Regions from separate parts of the Burkholderia cenocepacia genome, predicted to be linked through region 2. Evidence: predicted binding sites of a transcription regulator. Region 2 holds the regulator's gene; each other region holds the start of a gene.
The links. Region 2 encodes FNR, which switches genes on or off when oxygen is low (the NO sensors DNR and NnrR bind a similar motif). Its sites were predicted from a motif close to TTGATNNNNATCAA; they were not measured.

Region 1 (4,491 bases), on a different replicon from region 2:
GCTGCGAGGTCGCGTTCTTTCCGCCGGTGACGGGTGGTTGAGGCGGCTGTCATGGCGACGATACGAGTCCAGACCGACGATTTCGACCTGAATGCCGAAGTGACGGCATTGCGTGCGCGCAACCCGAAGATCGGCGCGCTCGCGTGCTTCGTCGGCACGGTGCGCGACCTGAACGAAGGCGATGCGGTCGCCGCGATGGAGCTCGAGCACTATCCCGGCATGACCGAGAAGGCGCTCGAGCGGATCGCGGCCGAGGCCGGCCGGCGCTGGCCGGGCATCGACGTCGCGATCGTGCATCGCGTCGGCAGGCTGCTGCCGCTCGACCAGATCGTGATGGTCGCGACGGTCGCGTCGCACCGCGGCGATGCGTTCGCGTCGTGCGAATTCGTGATGGACTATCTAAAGACCGAAGCGCCGTTCTGGAAGAAGGAAACGACGCCGGACGGCGAGCGGTGGGTCGATGCGCGCAGTACGGACGACGCCGCGCTCGCGCGCTGGGGCGTCGAGTCGGGCAACACGCTGCGCTGAGCTGAGCTGAGCGCGGCGCGCGGGCGGTGCGGCGATGTGTCGCATGCGCGCCGGTGTCGCGCACGACGGGCGTTACGCGTCCGGGTCGACGCCGCGCCCGATGATCTTCGTCGGAAACGGCTCGCCGCGGGCGCGTGACGGCAACGCGTGCGGATCGTCGCCCGCGTCGCGGCGGCGCGGCGCGATCGCGTCGAGCAGCGCCTGCTGCTCGGGCGGAATCCGGTAGTCCCAGCCGAACCGGCTCAACTGCAGGCTCTGCGCGATCCGCAGCGCGGGCTCCATGAAGCGGATCGCCGCGGGCGGCGCGTAGCGCGCTTCGACCGTTTTCAGGAACAGCGACAGCCAGCGGCTGAAATGGGCCGGCTCGACCCCGTCGAGCGGCTGGTGCGCCTGTTGCACGTTGCCGCGATAGCCCTTGGTGCCGAGCACGAGGCTCGACCAGAACGTCACCATCTTCGGCAGATGATCGTCCCAGCGGCCGGCGAGCTTCGCGTCGAACACCGGCCCGAGCAGCGGATCGGCGCGCACGCGGTCGTAGAACGCGTAGACGAGATCGCGGATGTTGTCTTCGGTCGGCTCGGCGTCGCGGGGGCGGGCCGATGCGGGTTGGGTCGAGGCGGGCAGGGCAGTCATGACAAAAAGGGCCGGTAGATCGGAGCGGCGGCGGGACAGCGACGGGACGGCGGCGCGGGCGACGAGCAGGACGCCGGCCGGATTTTGACGCAAAATAGCGTCCAATAACCCCTGGAAAACGTGTGGATGTCACGCATCTTATTGCGCGCCCGCGATCCCGGCAACCCGGGGCCGCGCAACGGCGCCATCGATCGGCCCGGTTCACATAATCGGGATACGATCGATATTTTCCGTATTCGCTCATGAGACTCACCGACTACACCGACTATTCGCTGCGCGTGATGCTGTACCTGGCGGTGCGCGGCGAAGGGCTCGCGACGATCCAGGAGATTTCGGACGCCTACGGCATCTCGAAGAACCATCTGATGAAAGTCGTCCAGCAACTCGGCGAGCTGGGCTGGGTCGACACCGTGCGCGGCCGCAACGGCGGGCTGCGGCTGTTCGCCGATTCGCTGCAATTGACGGTCGGCGAGGTCGTGCGGGCCACCGAAAACGACTTCGCGCTGGTCGGCTGCTTTTCGGCCGACGGCGGCGAGTCGCGCGGCTGCGTAATCGAGCCGCAGTGCCGGTTGAAGGGCGTGCTGGCGGCCGCGCGCGATGCCTTCTTCGCGGAGCTCGATCGTCATACGCTCGGCGAACTGGCCGAGCCTGCATCGCTGCTTGCGTCGCTGCTCGGCATCCGCCCGGCCGTGCTCGTGCGTGCCGCGCCGGTGCAGGACGAAGCGCCGGCAGCCGAGCCGGCGTCCAAGACCCACTGACACGCGCCCATCCCGTCGCGCCCTCCGGACCGCTTTCAGGCGATCCGGCAATTTTTGCGCTGAATCAACCCGAATTTCGCTTGAAAGCCGCATAACCATCCTCATCTTGGTGTTAATCGAAAATTGGAGGTCTCGACTAAATGAGAATCGACAAGCTCACCACCAAGTTCCAGGAAGCACTCGCGGACGCGCAAAGCCTCGCGGCAGGCCGCGACAATCAATACATCGAACCCGTTCACGTGCTCGCGGCGCTGGTCGCGCAGCAGGACGGCTCGGCCCGCTCGCTGATGTCGCGCGCGGGCGTTCACGTGCAGGCGCTGCAAGGCGCGCTGAACGAAGCCATTTCGCGCCTGCCGCAAGTGACGGGCACGGGCGGCGACATCCAGATCGGCCGTGAACTCGCCGGGCTGCTGAACCAGGCCGACAAGGAAGCGCAGAAGCTCAACGACACGTTCATCGCGAGCGAAATGTTCCTGCTCGCCGTGTCCGACGACAAGGGCGACGCCGGTAAGCTCGCGCGCCAGCACGGCCTCACGCGCAAGTCGCTCGAAGCCGCGATCGCCGCGGTGCGCGGCGGCTCGCAGGTGCACAGCCAGGATGCGGAAAGCCAGCGCGAGGCGCTGAAGAAATACACGGTCGACCTGACCGAGCGCGCCCGCGCGGGCAAGCTCGATCCGGTGATCGGCCGCGACGACGAAATCCGCCGCTCGATCCAGATCCTGCAGCGCCGCACCAAGAACAACCCGGTGCTGATCGGCGAGCCGGGCGTCGGCAAGACCGCGATCGTCGAAGGGCTCGCGCAGCGGATCGTCAACGGCGAAGTGCCCGAGACGCTGAAGGGCAAGCGCGTGCTGTCGCTCGACATGGCCGCGCTGCTCGCCGGCGCGAAGTATCGCGGCGAGTTCGAGGAGCGCCTGAAGGCGGTGCTCAACGACATCGCGAAGGACGAAGGCCGGACGATCGTCTTCATCGACGAAATCCACACGATGGTCGGCGCGGGCAAGGCCGAAGGCGCGATGGATGCAGGCAACATGCTGAAGCCGGCGCTGTCGCGCGGCGAACTGCACTGCATCGGCGCGACCACGCTCGACGAATACCGCAAGTACATCGAGAAGGACGCCGCGCTCGAACGCCGCTTCCAGAAGGTGCTCGTCGACGAGCCGAGCGTCGAGGCGACGATCGCGATCCTGCGCGGGCTGCAGGAGAAGTACGAACTGCACCACGGTGTCGACATCACCGACCCGGCGATCGTCGCCGCGGCCGAGCTGTCGCATCGCTACATCACCGACCGCTTCCTGCCCGACAAGGCGATCGACCTGATCGACGAAGCCGCTTCGAAGATCAAGATGGAAATCGATTCGAAGCCCGAAGAGATGGACAAGCTCGACCGTCGTCTGATCCAGCTGAAGATCGAGCGCGAAGCGGTGAAGAAGGAGCAGGACGAAGCGTCGCAGAAGCGCCTGCAGCTGATCGAGGAAGAGATCGACCGCCTCGGCCGCGAATATGCGGACCTGGAAGAGATCTGGACCGCCGAGAAGGCCGCGGTGCAGGGCAGCGCGCAGCTCAAGGAAGAGATCGAGAAGGTGCGGGCGGACATCGCGCGCCTGCAGCGTGAAGGCAAGCTCGAGAAGGTCGCCGAGCTGCAGTACGGCAAGCTGCCGCAACTCGAGGCACAGCTGAAGCAGGTCACGCAGGCCGAAGAGCAGGAGCAGCACAACCCGACGCGCCCGCGCCTGCTGCGCACGCAGGTCGGCGCCGAGGAAATCGCGGAAGTCGTGTCGCGTTCGACGGGCATTCCCGTGTCGCGGATGATGCAGGGCGAACGCGAGAAACTGCTGCACATCGAGGAAAAGCTGCACGAGCGCGTGGTCGGCCAGGACGAGGCGATCAGCGCGGTGGCCGATGCGATCCGTCGTTCGCGCGCGGGTCTCGCCGATCCGAACCGTCCGTACGGCTCGTTCCTGTTCCTCGGCCCGACGGGGGTCGGCAAGACCGAGCTGTGCAAGGCGCTGGCGTCGTTCCTGTTCGATTCGGAAGAACACCTGATCCGCATCGACATGAGCGAGTTCATGGAGAAGCACAGCGTCGCGCGACTGATCGGCGCGCCGCCGGGCTACGTCGGCTACGAGGAAGGCGGCTACCTGACGGAAGCCGTGCGTCGCAAGCCGTACAGCGTGATCCTGCTCGACGAGATCGAGAAGGCGCATCCGGACGTGTTCAACGTGCTGCTGCAGGTGCTCGACGACGGCCGCATGACGGACGGGCAGGGGCGCACGGTCGACTTCAAGAACACGGTCATCGTGATGACGTCGAACCTCGGCTCGCAGGTGATTCAGGCGATGACGGGCGCGCCGCAGGACGAGATCAAGGACGCGGTGTGGCTCGAGGTGAAGCAGCATTTCCGCCCCGAGTTCCTGAACCGGATCGACGACGTCGTGGTGTTCCATGCACTCGACCGCAGCAACATCGAGTCGATCGCGAAGATCCAGCTGGCGCGCCTGCACGACCGGCTCGCGAAGCTGGACATGGCGCTCGACGTGTCGCCCGCGGCGCTCGAACAGATCGCGAAGGT
Region 2 (4,491 bases):
TTCGTCGTTGAACTGGAGCTCGATCGGAAAAAACCGGTTCGCCACGAGCTCCCCGTCGCTCGATCGGGAGATCACGACGTAGGGCTTGAATGAACCGTCACTGGCGCGTGCGGGCGCGCAATTCAACAGATAACCGCGGTGCGTGAAAGCAGTAGTCGCTTGCATGAATCCGCCACCTCTAGTCCCTTGCTTTGTTGTTCGCTACCCGTCTTTAAGGGTGCTGCGGCGCCCCGGCGCGGGCAGAGGCGGCGAGACTTCATCCCCTGTCGCCGCTTCGCAGGAAAAGAATCATACTCTGTAGAAAACGCGTCTTCTAGCTGAAATAAATCATGACAAATCAGTGCGCGTCGCGCGACCGCGGCGATCGCCCGCGCGCCTTTTCCCGTCGTGCCCGGAACGGGATTTGCTTCGATCCGGAGCGTGTCGCCGCCAGGAGAGCCGCGATGGAATCCTCCGCTCAAACAGGTCGTGCGCATCCGCGCAGCATCGAACTCGACAACGACGACACGCACGACAGCACGGTCGACACCGACGGCAAGCACCGCGAAGCGTCGCGGCTCGCCGGGGTCGGGCCGATCTCGCCCGACGAGATCACGCGCAGCAATGCGTCGCTCGTCAATGCGATGCCGGAGGCCGGCGACGGCTTCGCCGGTTTCGACAGCCGCCCCGACGGCAACCATCCGGCGTTTGCGCTGCGCGCCGGCTACACGGTGATCGAGAAAGGCTTCGACACGCCGCCCGCGGGCGACGCGCCGTTCGGCCCCGTTCACCGGATGTACGGCAGCGCATACTGGCCCGGCCACAGCCGCCGGCCGGAGCGCGTCATCGAGCTGACGGTCGTGCCGAGATAGCCGGCGCGGCGTTTGAATCGGTCGTTCGTTTGAGAGGCGCTATCGGCCGGTCACGATGATCGATGGCGATGAACCGGCGCGTGCGATCGAACTGCACGCCGATACCCGCTCGCACGTTGTCACAACGAACGACTCCGCGCCCTGGCATCGGCTTCGCAGTCATGCATGCCGCGCATCGCATCGACGCACAGGCATTGACCGAAGTCATGGCGCCACGGCGCGATTGCGATTGAATGGTGGTGCGTGCAGCGCATCGGCAGGGTTGCAGCCGCGCCGGATCGATGCGTGCGCATGCGTTTGCGCCGGCGGTGCGGCGCGACGCATGCCGCATCCCACGACACGCGTCGCGCGGCGCAGCATGCGTCGCGCGCATGGCCATGCGCGACAGCGACAGGAACCACGCGGCCGCGCGGCACGGCGGGCACCTCGCTGCACGATCGTGCCCGTTGGTTTACTCTGCCTCGCAGCATTGCCCGGCCCGCTCGGCCATCCGGCCGACTTCGTTTCAACCCGCCACTCGGAGACACTATGTACAAGCGTATTCTGGTTGCCGTCGACGGCAGCGACACGTCCCGCCATGCGTTCGATGCCGCACTGGCGCTCGCGAAAGCGCACGGCGCGGAGCTGCAGCCGTTCTACGTCGTCGAGAACGCCGCGATCTACTACAACGTGCCCGGCTACGATCCGTCCGTGCTGCGCGATCAGCTCCTCGCGCAGGGCAACGCGCTCGCGCAGGATTTCGCGAAGCTGATGCAGGCCGCCGGCGTGAAGGGCGAAACGCAGCTGAACGAAGCGACGTCGCTCAACGACGTGTCGTCACTGATCCTCGACGGCGCGAAAGCGTTCGGCGCCGATCTGCTCGTACTCGGCACGCACGGCCGCCGCGGCTTCCGCCGCCTCGTGCTCGGCAGCATCGCCGAACAATGCGTGCGCCACGCAACGCTGCCGGTGCTGCTGATTCCGGCCGCCGCCAACGCGGACGAACCGGCTGCCTGAGCGGCGTTCGGCACGTGCGCCCGGTCGCGACGTTTTGTCACCCGACAGCGGCAACTTGCGGTGGGACAATGATTTCGTCGATTCAACGCCGGAGTAAACGATCATGCTGACGCCCGTCGCCACCCGCCCCGCCGCCACGCCCCATGCCGGTAGCTGGGCTCCCCGTCAGGCCCCGCACTGCTCGTCGTGCGCGATGCGGCACCTGTGCATGCCGCAGGGCCTGGCGCCCGAAGCGCTCAGTCGCCTCGAGTCGGTCATCTGCGCGGCACGCCCGGTCAAGCGCGGCGAAGCGCTGTTCCGCGAAGGCGACGCATTCGACAACCTGTACGCGGTGCGCTCGGGTTCGCTGAAGACCGTCGCGACACGCCACGACGGCCGCGAACAGGTCACGGGCCTGCACCTCGCCGGCGAAGCGCTCGGCCTCGACGGCATCTGCGACGATACGCACCCGCGCACCGCGGTCGCGCTGGAAGACAGCTCCGTCTGCGTGATTCCGTACAGCGCGCTCAAGGCGCTGTGCTCGGAAGCCGGCTCGATGCAGTTGCGCATGCACAAGCTGATGAGCGAACAGATCGTGCGCGAAACGTCGCAAACGATGCTGCTCGGCTCGCTGAATGCGGAGGAGCGCGTCGCCGCTTTCCTGCTGGACGTCTCGTCGCGCTACCTGAAACGCGGCTACTCGCCGTCGGAATTCAACCTGCGGATGACGCGCGAGGACATCGGCAGCTATCTCGGCATGACGCTCGAAACGGTCAGCCGCACGCTGTCGAAATTCCAGAAGCGCGGCCTGATCGAAATGCAGGGCCGCCACGTGCAGATCGTCGACTTCGACGGCCTGCAACACCTCTGACGTCGCACGGCGCGCACCGCGTGCGCGCCGCCCGCGTGGCGTCGCCGGTCAATCGAGAAACAGCGCGGCACGCGCCTTCAGCGCCGCGCTGAAATCGTCGAGCCAGCCGATCGACAGACGCCAGCTCTGCCAGTACAGATCGATGTCGATGGTCCGGCCGCGCGACATGTCGATCAGCTCGCCCGCCGCCAGTTGCCGGTCGACCATCCGGTCAGGGCACATCCCCCATCCCAATCCCGTTTCGCACGCGCGCAGATAGCCTGCGACGTGCGGTATCCAGTGCTGCGGCGGATCGAGATCCGCGCGCGTCACGCGCCGGATGAAACGCGCCTGCAACCCGTCCTTCGGATTGAACATCACGCACGGCGCGCGGCGCAGCGCATCGCGCGTGATCCCCGCATCGAAATAACGCGCGTAAAACGCCGGCGAGCACACCGCGCGATAGCGGATTCGCCCGAGCCGCTCCGACCGGCATCCCTGGATCGGCTCGGCCTGCGCGGTCACCGCGCCCTGCACGCTGCCGTCGCGAATGCGCGAGGCCGTGTAATCCTGATCGTCGATCACGAGGTCGAGCAGCGTCTCGCGCTCCGTGCAGAACGGCCCGACCGCGTCGATGAACCACGTCGCGACGCTGTCGTCGTTGACGGCCACGCGCAGCGTCGGCCAGGCGCTCGCGATCTGGCCGGGCAACGCGGGCATCCGGCCGCCCAGTTCGGCCTCCAGCAGCTGCACGCGTTCGGTATGCCGGCACAGCAGCGCGCCCGACGTGGTCGCGACGCACGGCTGTCCGCGCTTGACGAGCACGCTGCCGACCCGCTCCTCCAGCAGCTTCACGCGCTGCGACACCGCCGACGGCGTGACGTTCAGCTCCTTGGCTGCCCGCTCGAACGAGCCGTGCCGGATCACGGCCGCGAGGGCATCGAGCAACGCGTAGTCGAGCATTAGATTTCCTTAATCCGCATTAGGTGATTTAGCTTCTCTTATTCCCGCCCCGATCGCAGACTAGCGCTACCCGATTCATCCGTCTACTGCTTCCACGGCTGTCCCCATCATGAACTGGCTCGCTTTTTCCCACGGCGCCGCACTGTGCGCGTCGCTCATCGTCACCATCGGCGCACAGAACGCATTCGTGCTGCGCCAGGGCATCATGCGCTCGCACGTCGGCAAGATCGTGCTGCTGTGCGCGGTGTCCGACATGATCCTGATCGGCGCGGGCGTCGGCGGCGCATCGGTACTGGTCGAGCGCTATCCGACCTTCGTCCATGCGGTGCTGTACGTGGGCTTGGCGTATCTCGCGTGGTTCGGCATCAACGCGCTGCGCCGTGCGTTCAAGCCGGGCCACGACACGCTTGACGTCCGCGGCGACGCGGTCGCCCCGCCGCCGCAGAGCGCACTCGCGATCGTGCTGATGACGCTCGCATTCACGTGGCTCAACCCGCACGTGTATCTCGACACGTTCCTGCTGATCGGCACGGCCGGCGCGCGCGAGCCGGAAGGCGCGCGGCTCGCGTTCGCGATCGGCGCGATGACGGTCAGCGTCGTGTGGTTCCTCGGGCTCGGCTATGGCGCGCGATTGCTGGCGCCGTGGTTCCGCAAGGCGGTCGCGTGGCGCGTGCTGGACGGCGCGATCGGCAGCATGGTGCTGTTTCTCGCGGCCGTGCAGTTGCGGTAGAGAGGGATGTGTCGCGGCAGATCCTGTCTGCCGCGACGTCAGGCAGTCGGCCGCGGTCGCGACCGGTATGGGGTCGGCGTCAGGCCGTCGAGGTCGCGTCGGGCAGCGCGCCGCCGATCGCC
Region 3 (4,491 bases), 330 kb from region 2:
GAGGTCCGACACGCGCTTCACCTGCGTGACGATGTCCTCCATCGTCTTGCCCGCCCCATCGACGATCCGCGCGCCCGACTCGACCCGCTCGACACTCGCGCCGATCAACGTCTTGATCTCCTTCGCCGCGTTCGCGCTGCGCTGCGCGAGCGCGCGCACTTCGCCGGCGACCACCGCGAAACCGCGCCCCTGTTCGCCAGCACGCGCGGCCTCGACGGCCGCATTCAGCGCGAGGATGTTGGTCTGGAACGCGATACCGTCGATCACGCCGATGATGTCCGCGATCTTGCGCGAACTGGCGGTGATCTCGCTCATCGTCGTGACGACCTCGCTCACCGCCTGCCCGCCGCGCTCGGCCGCATCGCTCGCGGACACCGACAACTGATTCGCCTGCAGCGCCGTCTCGGCATTGCTGGACACGGTCGCCGTCATCTCGGCCATCGACGCGGCGGTCTGCTGCACGCTCGACGCGGCCTGTTCGGTGCGCGCGCTCAAGTCGCCGTTGCCCTGCGCGATCTCGTTGCTCGCGCGCTGCACGTTGTGCACCTGCTCGCTGACGTCGTCGACGAGCCAGCGGAACATCAGCCCGAGCTGGTTGATCGTGCGCAGCGTCATCCCGATCTCGTCGACCCGGTTCATCCGCACGCCGCGCCGGCTCTCGCCGGTCGCGACGTTCAGCGCCTGCTCGTGCAGCCGCTTCAGCGGTTGCACGATCTGCGCGTCGAGCCACCAGCCGGCGACCGCCGCCACGCCGACCGTCACGCCGGCAAACGCCGCGAAGCCGCCGCCGGTGAGCCCGCAGGCCCACCCCGCGCCGACGACGGCCGGCGCCAGCACGCACAGTGCCGAATGAACGCGCGCCCGCACCGACATCGTCTGCGACAGCGATGCGATCCGCAGCAGCCCGGTGCGGATGACGAGGCCCTTGTGGAACCGGCGCCGGCCAGCCTTGCCTTCGCGGAACGCGCGATACAGCGCGTCCGCGGCCCGGGTCTCGTCGTGCGGCGCCTTCGTGCGCACCGACATGTAGCCTTGCGGCGCGCCGTTGCGCATCACCGGAATCGCGTTCGCGCGCACCCAGTAGTGATCGCCATTCTTGCGGCGGTTCTTCACGAGCGCGGTCCAAGGCTCGCCGCGCCGCAGCGTCGCCCACATGTCGGCGAACGCCTCTTTCGGCATGTCCGGGTGACGCACCACGTTGTGCGGCTGGCCGACGAGTTCCTCGTTCGAGAACCCGCTCACCTGCGCGAACGTCGTGTTCGCGTAGGTGATGACACTGTCGGCATCGGTGGTCGACATCAGCGTGACGTCGTCGGGAAAATCGAATTCCTGTTGGGTTACGGGCTGGTTGTTGCGCATGCAAGGCTCCGAAAGGCGGATCTGTCGTCCGCGCCGCGCTGAAATCGCGCTCAGTAGCCGAAAAACGGTTGCTCGCTTTACGACACTCTCGTCCTTACTGTCGGCAATTCAGCGGAAAACCTTAATTCCGTTGCGCACAAAATGGGCAATCCAGCCATTGCCATGATTTCGATCAAATAATCCGGCGATAATCACCGCGCGCGTTTATCTGGCTGTCACGAAGCGCCGCGCGGCATTGACAATGCCCGCAGCCGTTGCATGCGGCGAAACGATTCGCTTATCCTGCCCCATTCGACCTGAATTCGAATCCGATGAAAAAGGCATTGCATGAACTGAATCGGCTGTCCTGGAATACGGCGACGGTCGCGCATAACAGCCATAAAGGCGATCAGGCTGCATTTTTCCGCAATGGCGGCTCGACGCTGTTTCCGGAAGAACGCGAACTGCTCGGCGATCTCACCGGTTTGCGGCTCTTGCACCTGCAATGCAACGCGGGACAGGACACGCTGAGCCTCGTGCGCGACGGCGCGGACGCAACCGGCGTCGACATCTCCGACGAGGCGATCGACTTCGCGCGGCAACTGTCGGCCGACGCGGGCCTGCCCGCGCGCTTCGAGCGCGCCGACGTACTCGACTGGATGCCCGCAGCCGCCGCGCGCGGCGAGCGCTTCGATCGCGTGTTCACGTCGTACGGCGCGATCTGCTGGCTGTCGGACCTGAGCGCATGGGCACGCGGGATCGCCGCGCTGCTCGCGCCGGGTGGCCGCTTCGCGATGGTCGAGTTCCACCCGTTCTCACTGTATTTCGACGAACAGTGGCAGCCGCGCTACGACTACTTCAACGGCGACGCGACCGAGGAACCCGCAGGCGTCGGCGATTACGTCGCGGCGTCCGGCACGGGGCTCGGCGAGCAGCACGATCATCCGGGCATCGTCGATTTCGCGAACCCGCATCCGAGCTACGAGTTCATGTGGGGCATCGGCGACGTCGTGAATGCGCTGATATCGGCCGGGCTCGCGATCGACCGCCTGAACGAATATCCGTACTCGAACGGCTGGAAGGGCTTCGACGGCATGCGTGAGCTGGAGGGCCGCCGCATGGTGCCGCCCGAAGGCATGCCGCGCCTGCCGTTGATGTACGCAATCGCCGCGCACCGGAGGGCCGCATGACCCGCCGCACCGCCGCCGAGCGCGACGCGCTGTCGGCCCGCCTGTTGGCCCGCGACGACGTGCCGCTCGTGTGGACCATCGACCGGCGAGAAATCATCGAACACCTGTACGTATTGCGCGACGGCGCGCTGCATCTCGTGCCCGAGTTCTACGACGTGTCCGGCTGGCCCGACGGCGAAGCCGACCACTACACGCCGATCCTGCTCGACTGCCACGACCGCGGCGGCTGGTTTCTCGGCCGGTTCGACGGCGCGCGGCTCGTCGCGGCAGCGATCGTCGACAGCCGGCCGCTCGGCCCGCGGGGCGACATGCTGCAGTTGAAGTTCCTGCACGTGAGCCACGACTGGCGCAGTTGCGGGCTCGGCGAACAGCTCTACCGCGCCGCGCAGGTGCAGGCACGCGCGATGGGTGCCGAGCGCCTGTATGTGTCGGCGACGCCGTCGCAGCGCACGATCGACTTCTACCTGCGGCTCGGCTTCACGGTCAGCACGGCGCCCGATCCCGAGCTTTACGCGCTCGAGCCCGACGATATTCACCTCGAAGGGCCGACCGCGTGACGGCTCAACACACGGATAAAGCGTAGAATTTTCCGCCCCGCCCCAGCCGTCATCCGTTGCCATCAGCCGTCACGGAGCGCGACATTGAACAACGACCCGCCATCGCCCGCCGCGCCGAAGATCCTCGTCAGCATGTGCGTGGTCGGCCATCCGGTCCGTTACAACGGCTCGGCGAAGACCGCCGCGCACGAGGCGCTCGAACGGTGGCAACGCGAAGGGCGTCTCGTGGCCGTCTGCCCGGAACTGGCGGGCGGCTTGAGCGTGCCGCGTCCGCCCGCCGAGATCGCCGGCGGCGCATCGGGGCAGCAGGTGCTGTCGGGGCACGCACGCATCGTCGACGTGAACGGCACCGACGTGACGGCGCCATTCGTTGCCGGCGCGCAAACCGCGCTGGCCCTCGCGCAGGCACACGATTGCCGCTTCGCGATCCTCGCCGACGGCAGCCCGTCGTGCGGCAGCACGTTCATTTACGACGGAAGTTTCGCGAGCCGGCGGCAGGCGGGCGCCGGCGTCACGGCGGCGCTGCTGCGCGAGCATGGCATCGAGGTGTTCGCGGACACCGAGATCGACGCGCTCGACGCGCGCCTCAGGCAACTGTCGCAGGCCGGTTAACGACGATGGGCGGCACGAGACACCTCGTGCCGCCCATCGTGGCGGGTACAGCACAGCGGTGAAGCGGCGCATGTCCGGCCGCTTCACCGCATCACGCCGGTCACACGCGTTCGATCGCGATCGCGATGCCCTGACCGACGCCGATGCACATCGTGCACAGCGCGAAGCGGCCGTTCGTGCGGTGCAGCTGGTACATCGCGGTCGTCACGAGGCGCGCACCCGATGCGCCGAGCGGGTGGCCAAGCGCGATCGCGCCGCCGTTCGGGTTCACGCGGGGATCGTCATCGGCCACGCCGAGCATGCGCAGCACGGCGAGACCTTGCGACGCGAACGCCTCGTTCAGTTCGATCACGTCGAACTGGTCGATCGTCATGCCGAGCCGCGCGAGCAGCTTCTGCGTGGCCGGCGCCGGGCCGATGCCCATCACGCGCGGCGCGACGCCGGCCGTCGCGATCCCCAGCACGCGGGCGCGCGGCGTCAGGCCGAAGCGCTTCGCGGTTGCTTCGTTCGCCAGCAGCAGCGCGGCGGCGCCGTCGTTCACGCCCGACGCGTTGCCGGCCGTGACCGAGCCGTCCGGGCGCACGACGCCCTTCAGCTTCGCGAGCGCCTCGAGCGACGTTTCGCGCGGATGTTCGTCGCGCGACACGACGATGGCATCGCCTTTCTTCTGCGGAATCGTGACCGCGACGATTTCTTCAGCGAGCGTGCCGTCCTGCTGCGCCCGCGCGGCTTTCTGCTGGCTGCGCAGCGCGAACAGGTCCTGATCCGCACGGCTGATGTTGTAATCGACCGCG

Region 1: a site for FNR is predicted at 1,974-1,987, ahead of clpB (ATP-dependent chaperone ClpB). Genes of this name have one in related genera too.
Region 3: a site for FNR is predicted at 1,522-1,535, ahead of SY91_RS25135 (PAS domain-containing methyl-accepting chemotaxis protein). Genes of this name have one in related genera too.

The regions. Positions count from the first base shown of each region.
Region 1 covers NZ_CP060039.1:2,609,878-2,614,368, reverse strand. Annotated here, with positions in the region: gene moaD (molybdopterin converting factor subunit 1) at 1-41, shown strand, start outside; gene SY91_RS12415 (molybdenum cofactor biosynthesis protein MoaE) at 52-528, shown strand; gene SY91_RS12410 (group III truncated hemoglobin) at 601-1,161, opposite strand; gene SY91_RS12405 (Rrf2 family transcriptional regulator) at 1,404-1,919, shown strand; gene clpB (ATP-dependent chaperone ClpB) at 2,060-4,491, shown strand, end outside.
Region 2 covers NZ_CP060040.1:2,284,562-2,289,052, reverse strand. Annotated here, with positions in the region: gene SY91_RS26695 (hypothetical protein) at 1-165, opposite strand, end outside; gene SY91_RS26690 (DUF3005 domain-containing protein) at 444-851, shown strand; gene SY91_RS26685 (universal stress protein) at 1,380-1,847, shown strand; gene fnr (fumarate/nitrate reduction transcriptional regulator Fnr) at 1,951-2,697, shown strand; gene SY91_RS26675 (LysR family transcriptional regulator ArgP) at 2,746-3,639, opposite strand; gene SY91_RS26670 (LysE/ArgO family amino acid transporter) at 3,749-4,369, shown strand; gene SY91_RS35225 (hypothetical protein) at 4,449-4,491, opposite strand, start outside.
Region 3 covers NZ_CP060040.1:1,956,745-1,961,235, forward strand. Annotated here, with positions in the region: gene SY91_RS25135 (PAS domain-containing methyl-accepting chemotaxis protein) at 1-1,359, opposite strand, end outside; gene SY91_RS25140 (class I SAM-dependent methyltransferase) at 1,671-2,528, shown strand; gene SY91_RS25145 (GNAT family N-acetyltransferase) at 2,525-3,085, shown strand; gene SY91_RS25150 (DUF523 domain-containing protein) at 3,170-3,697, shown strand; gene pcaF (3-oxoadipyl-CoA thiolase) at 3,798-4,491, opposite strand, start outside.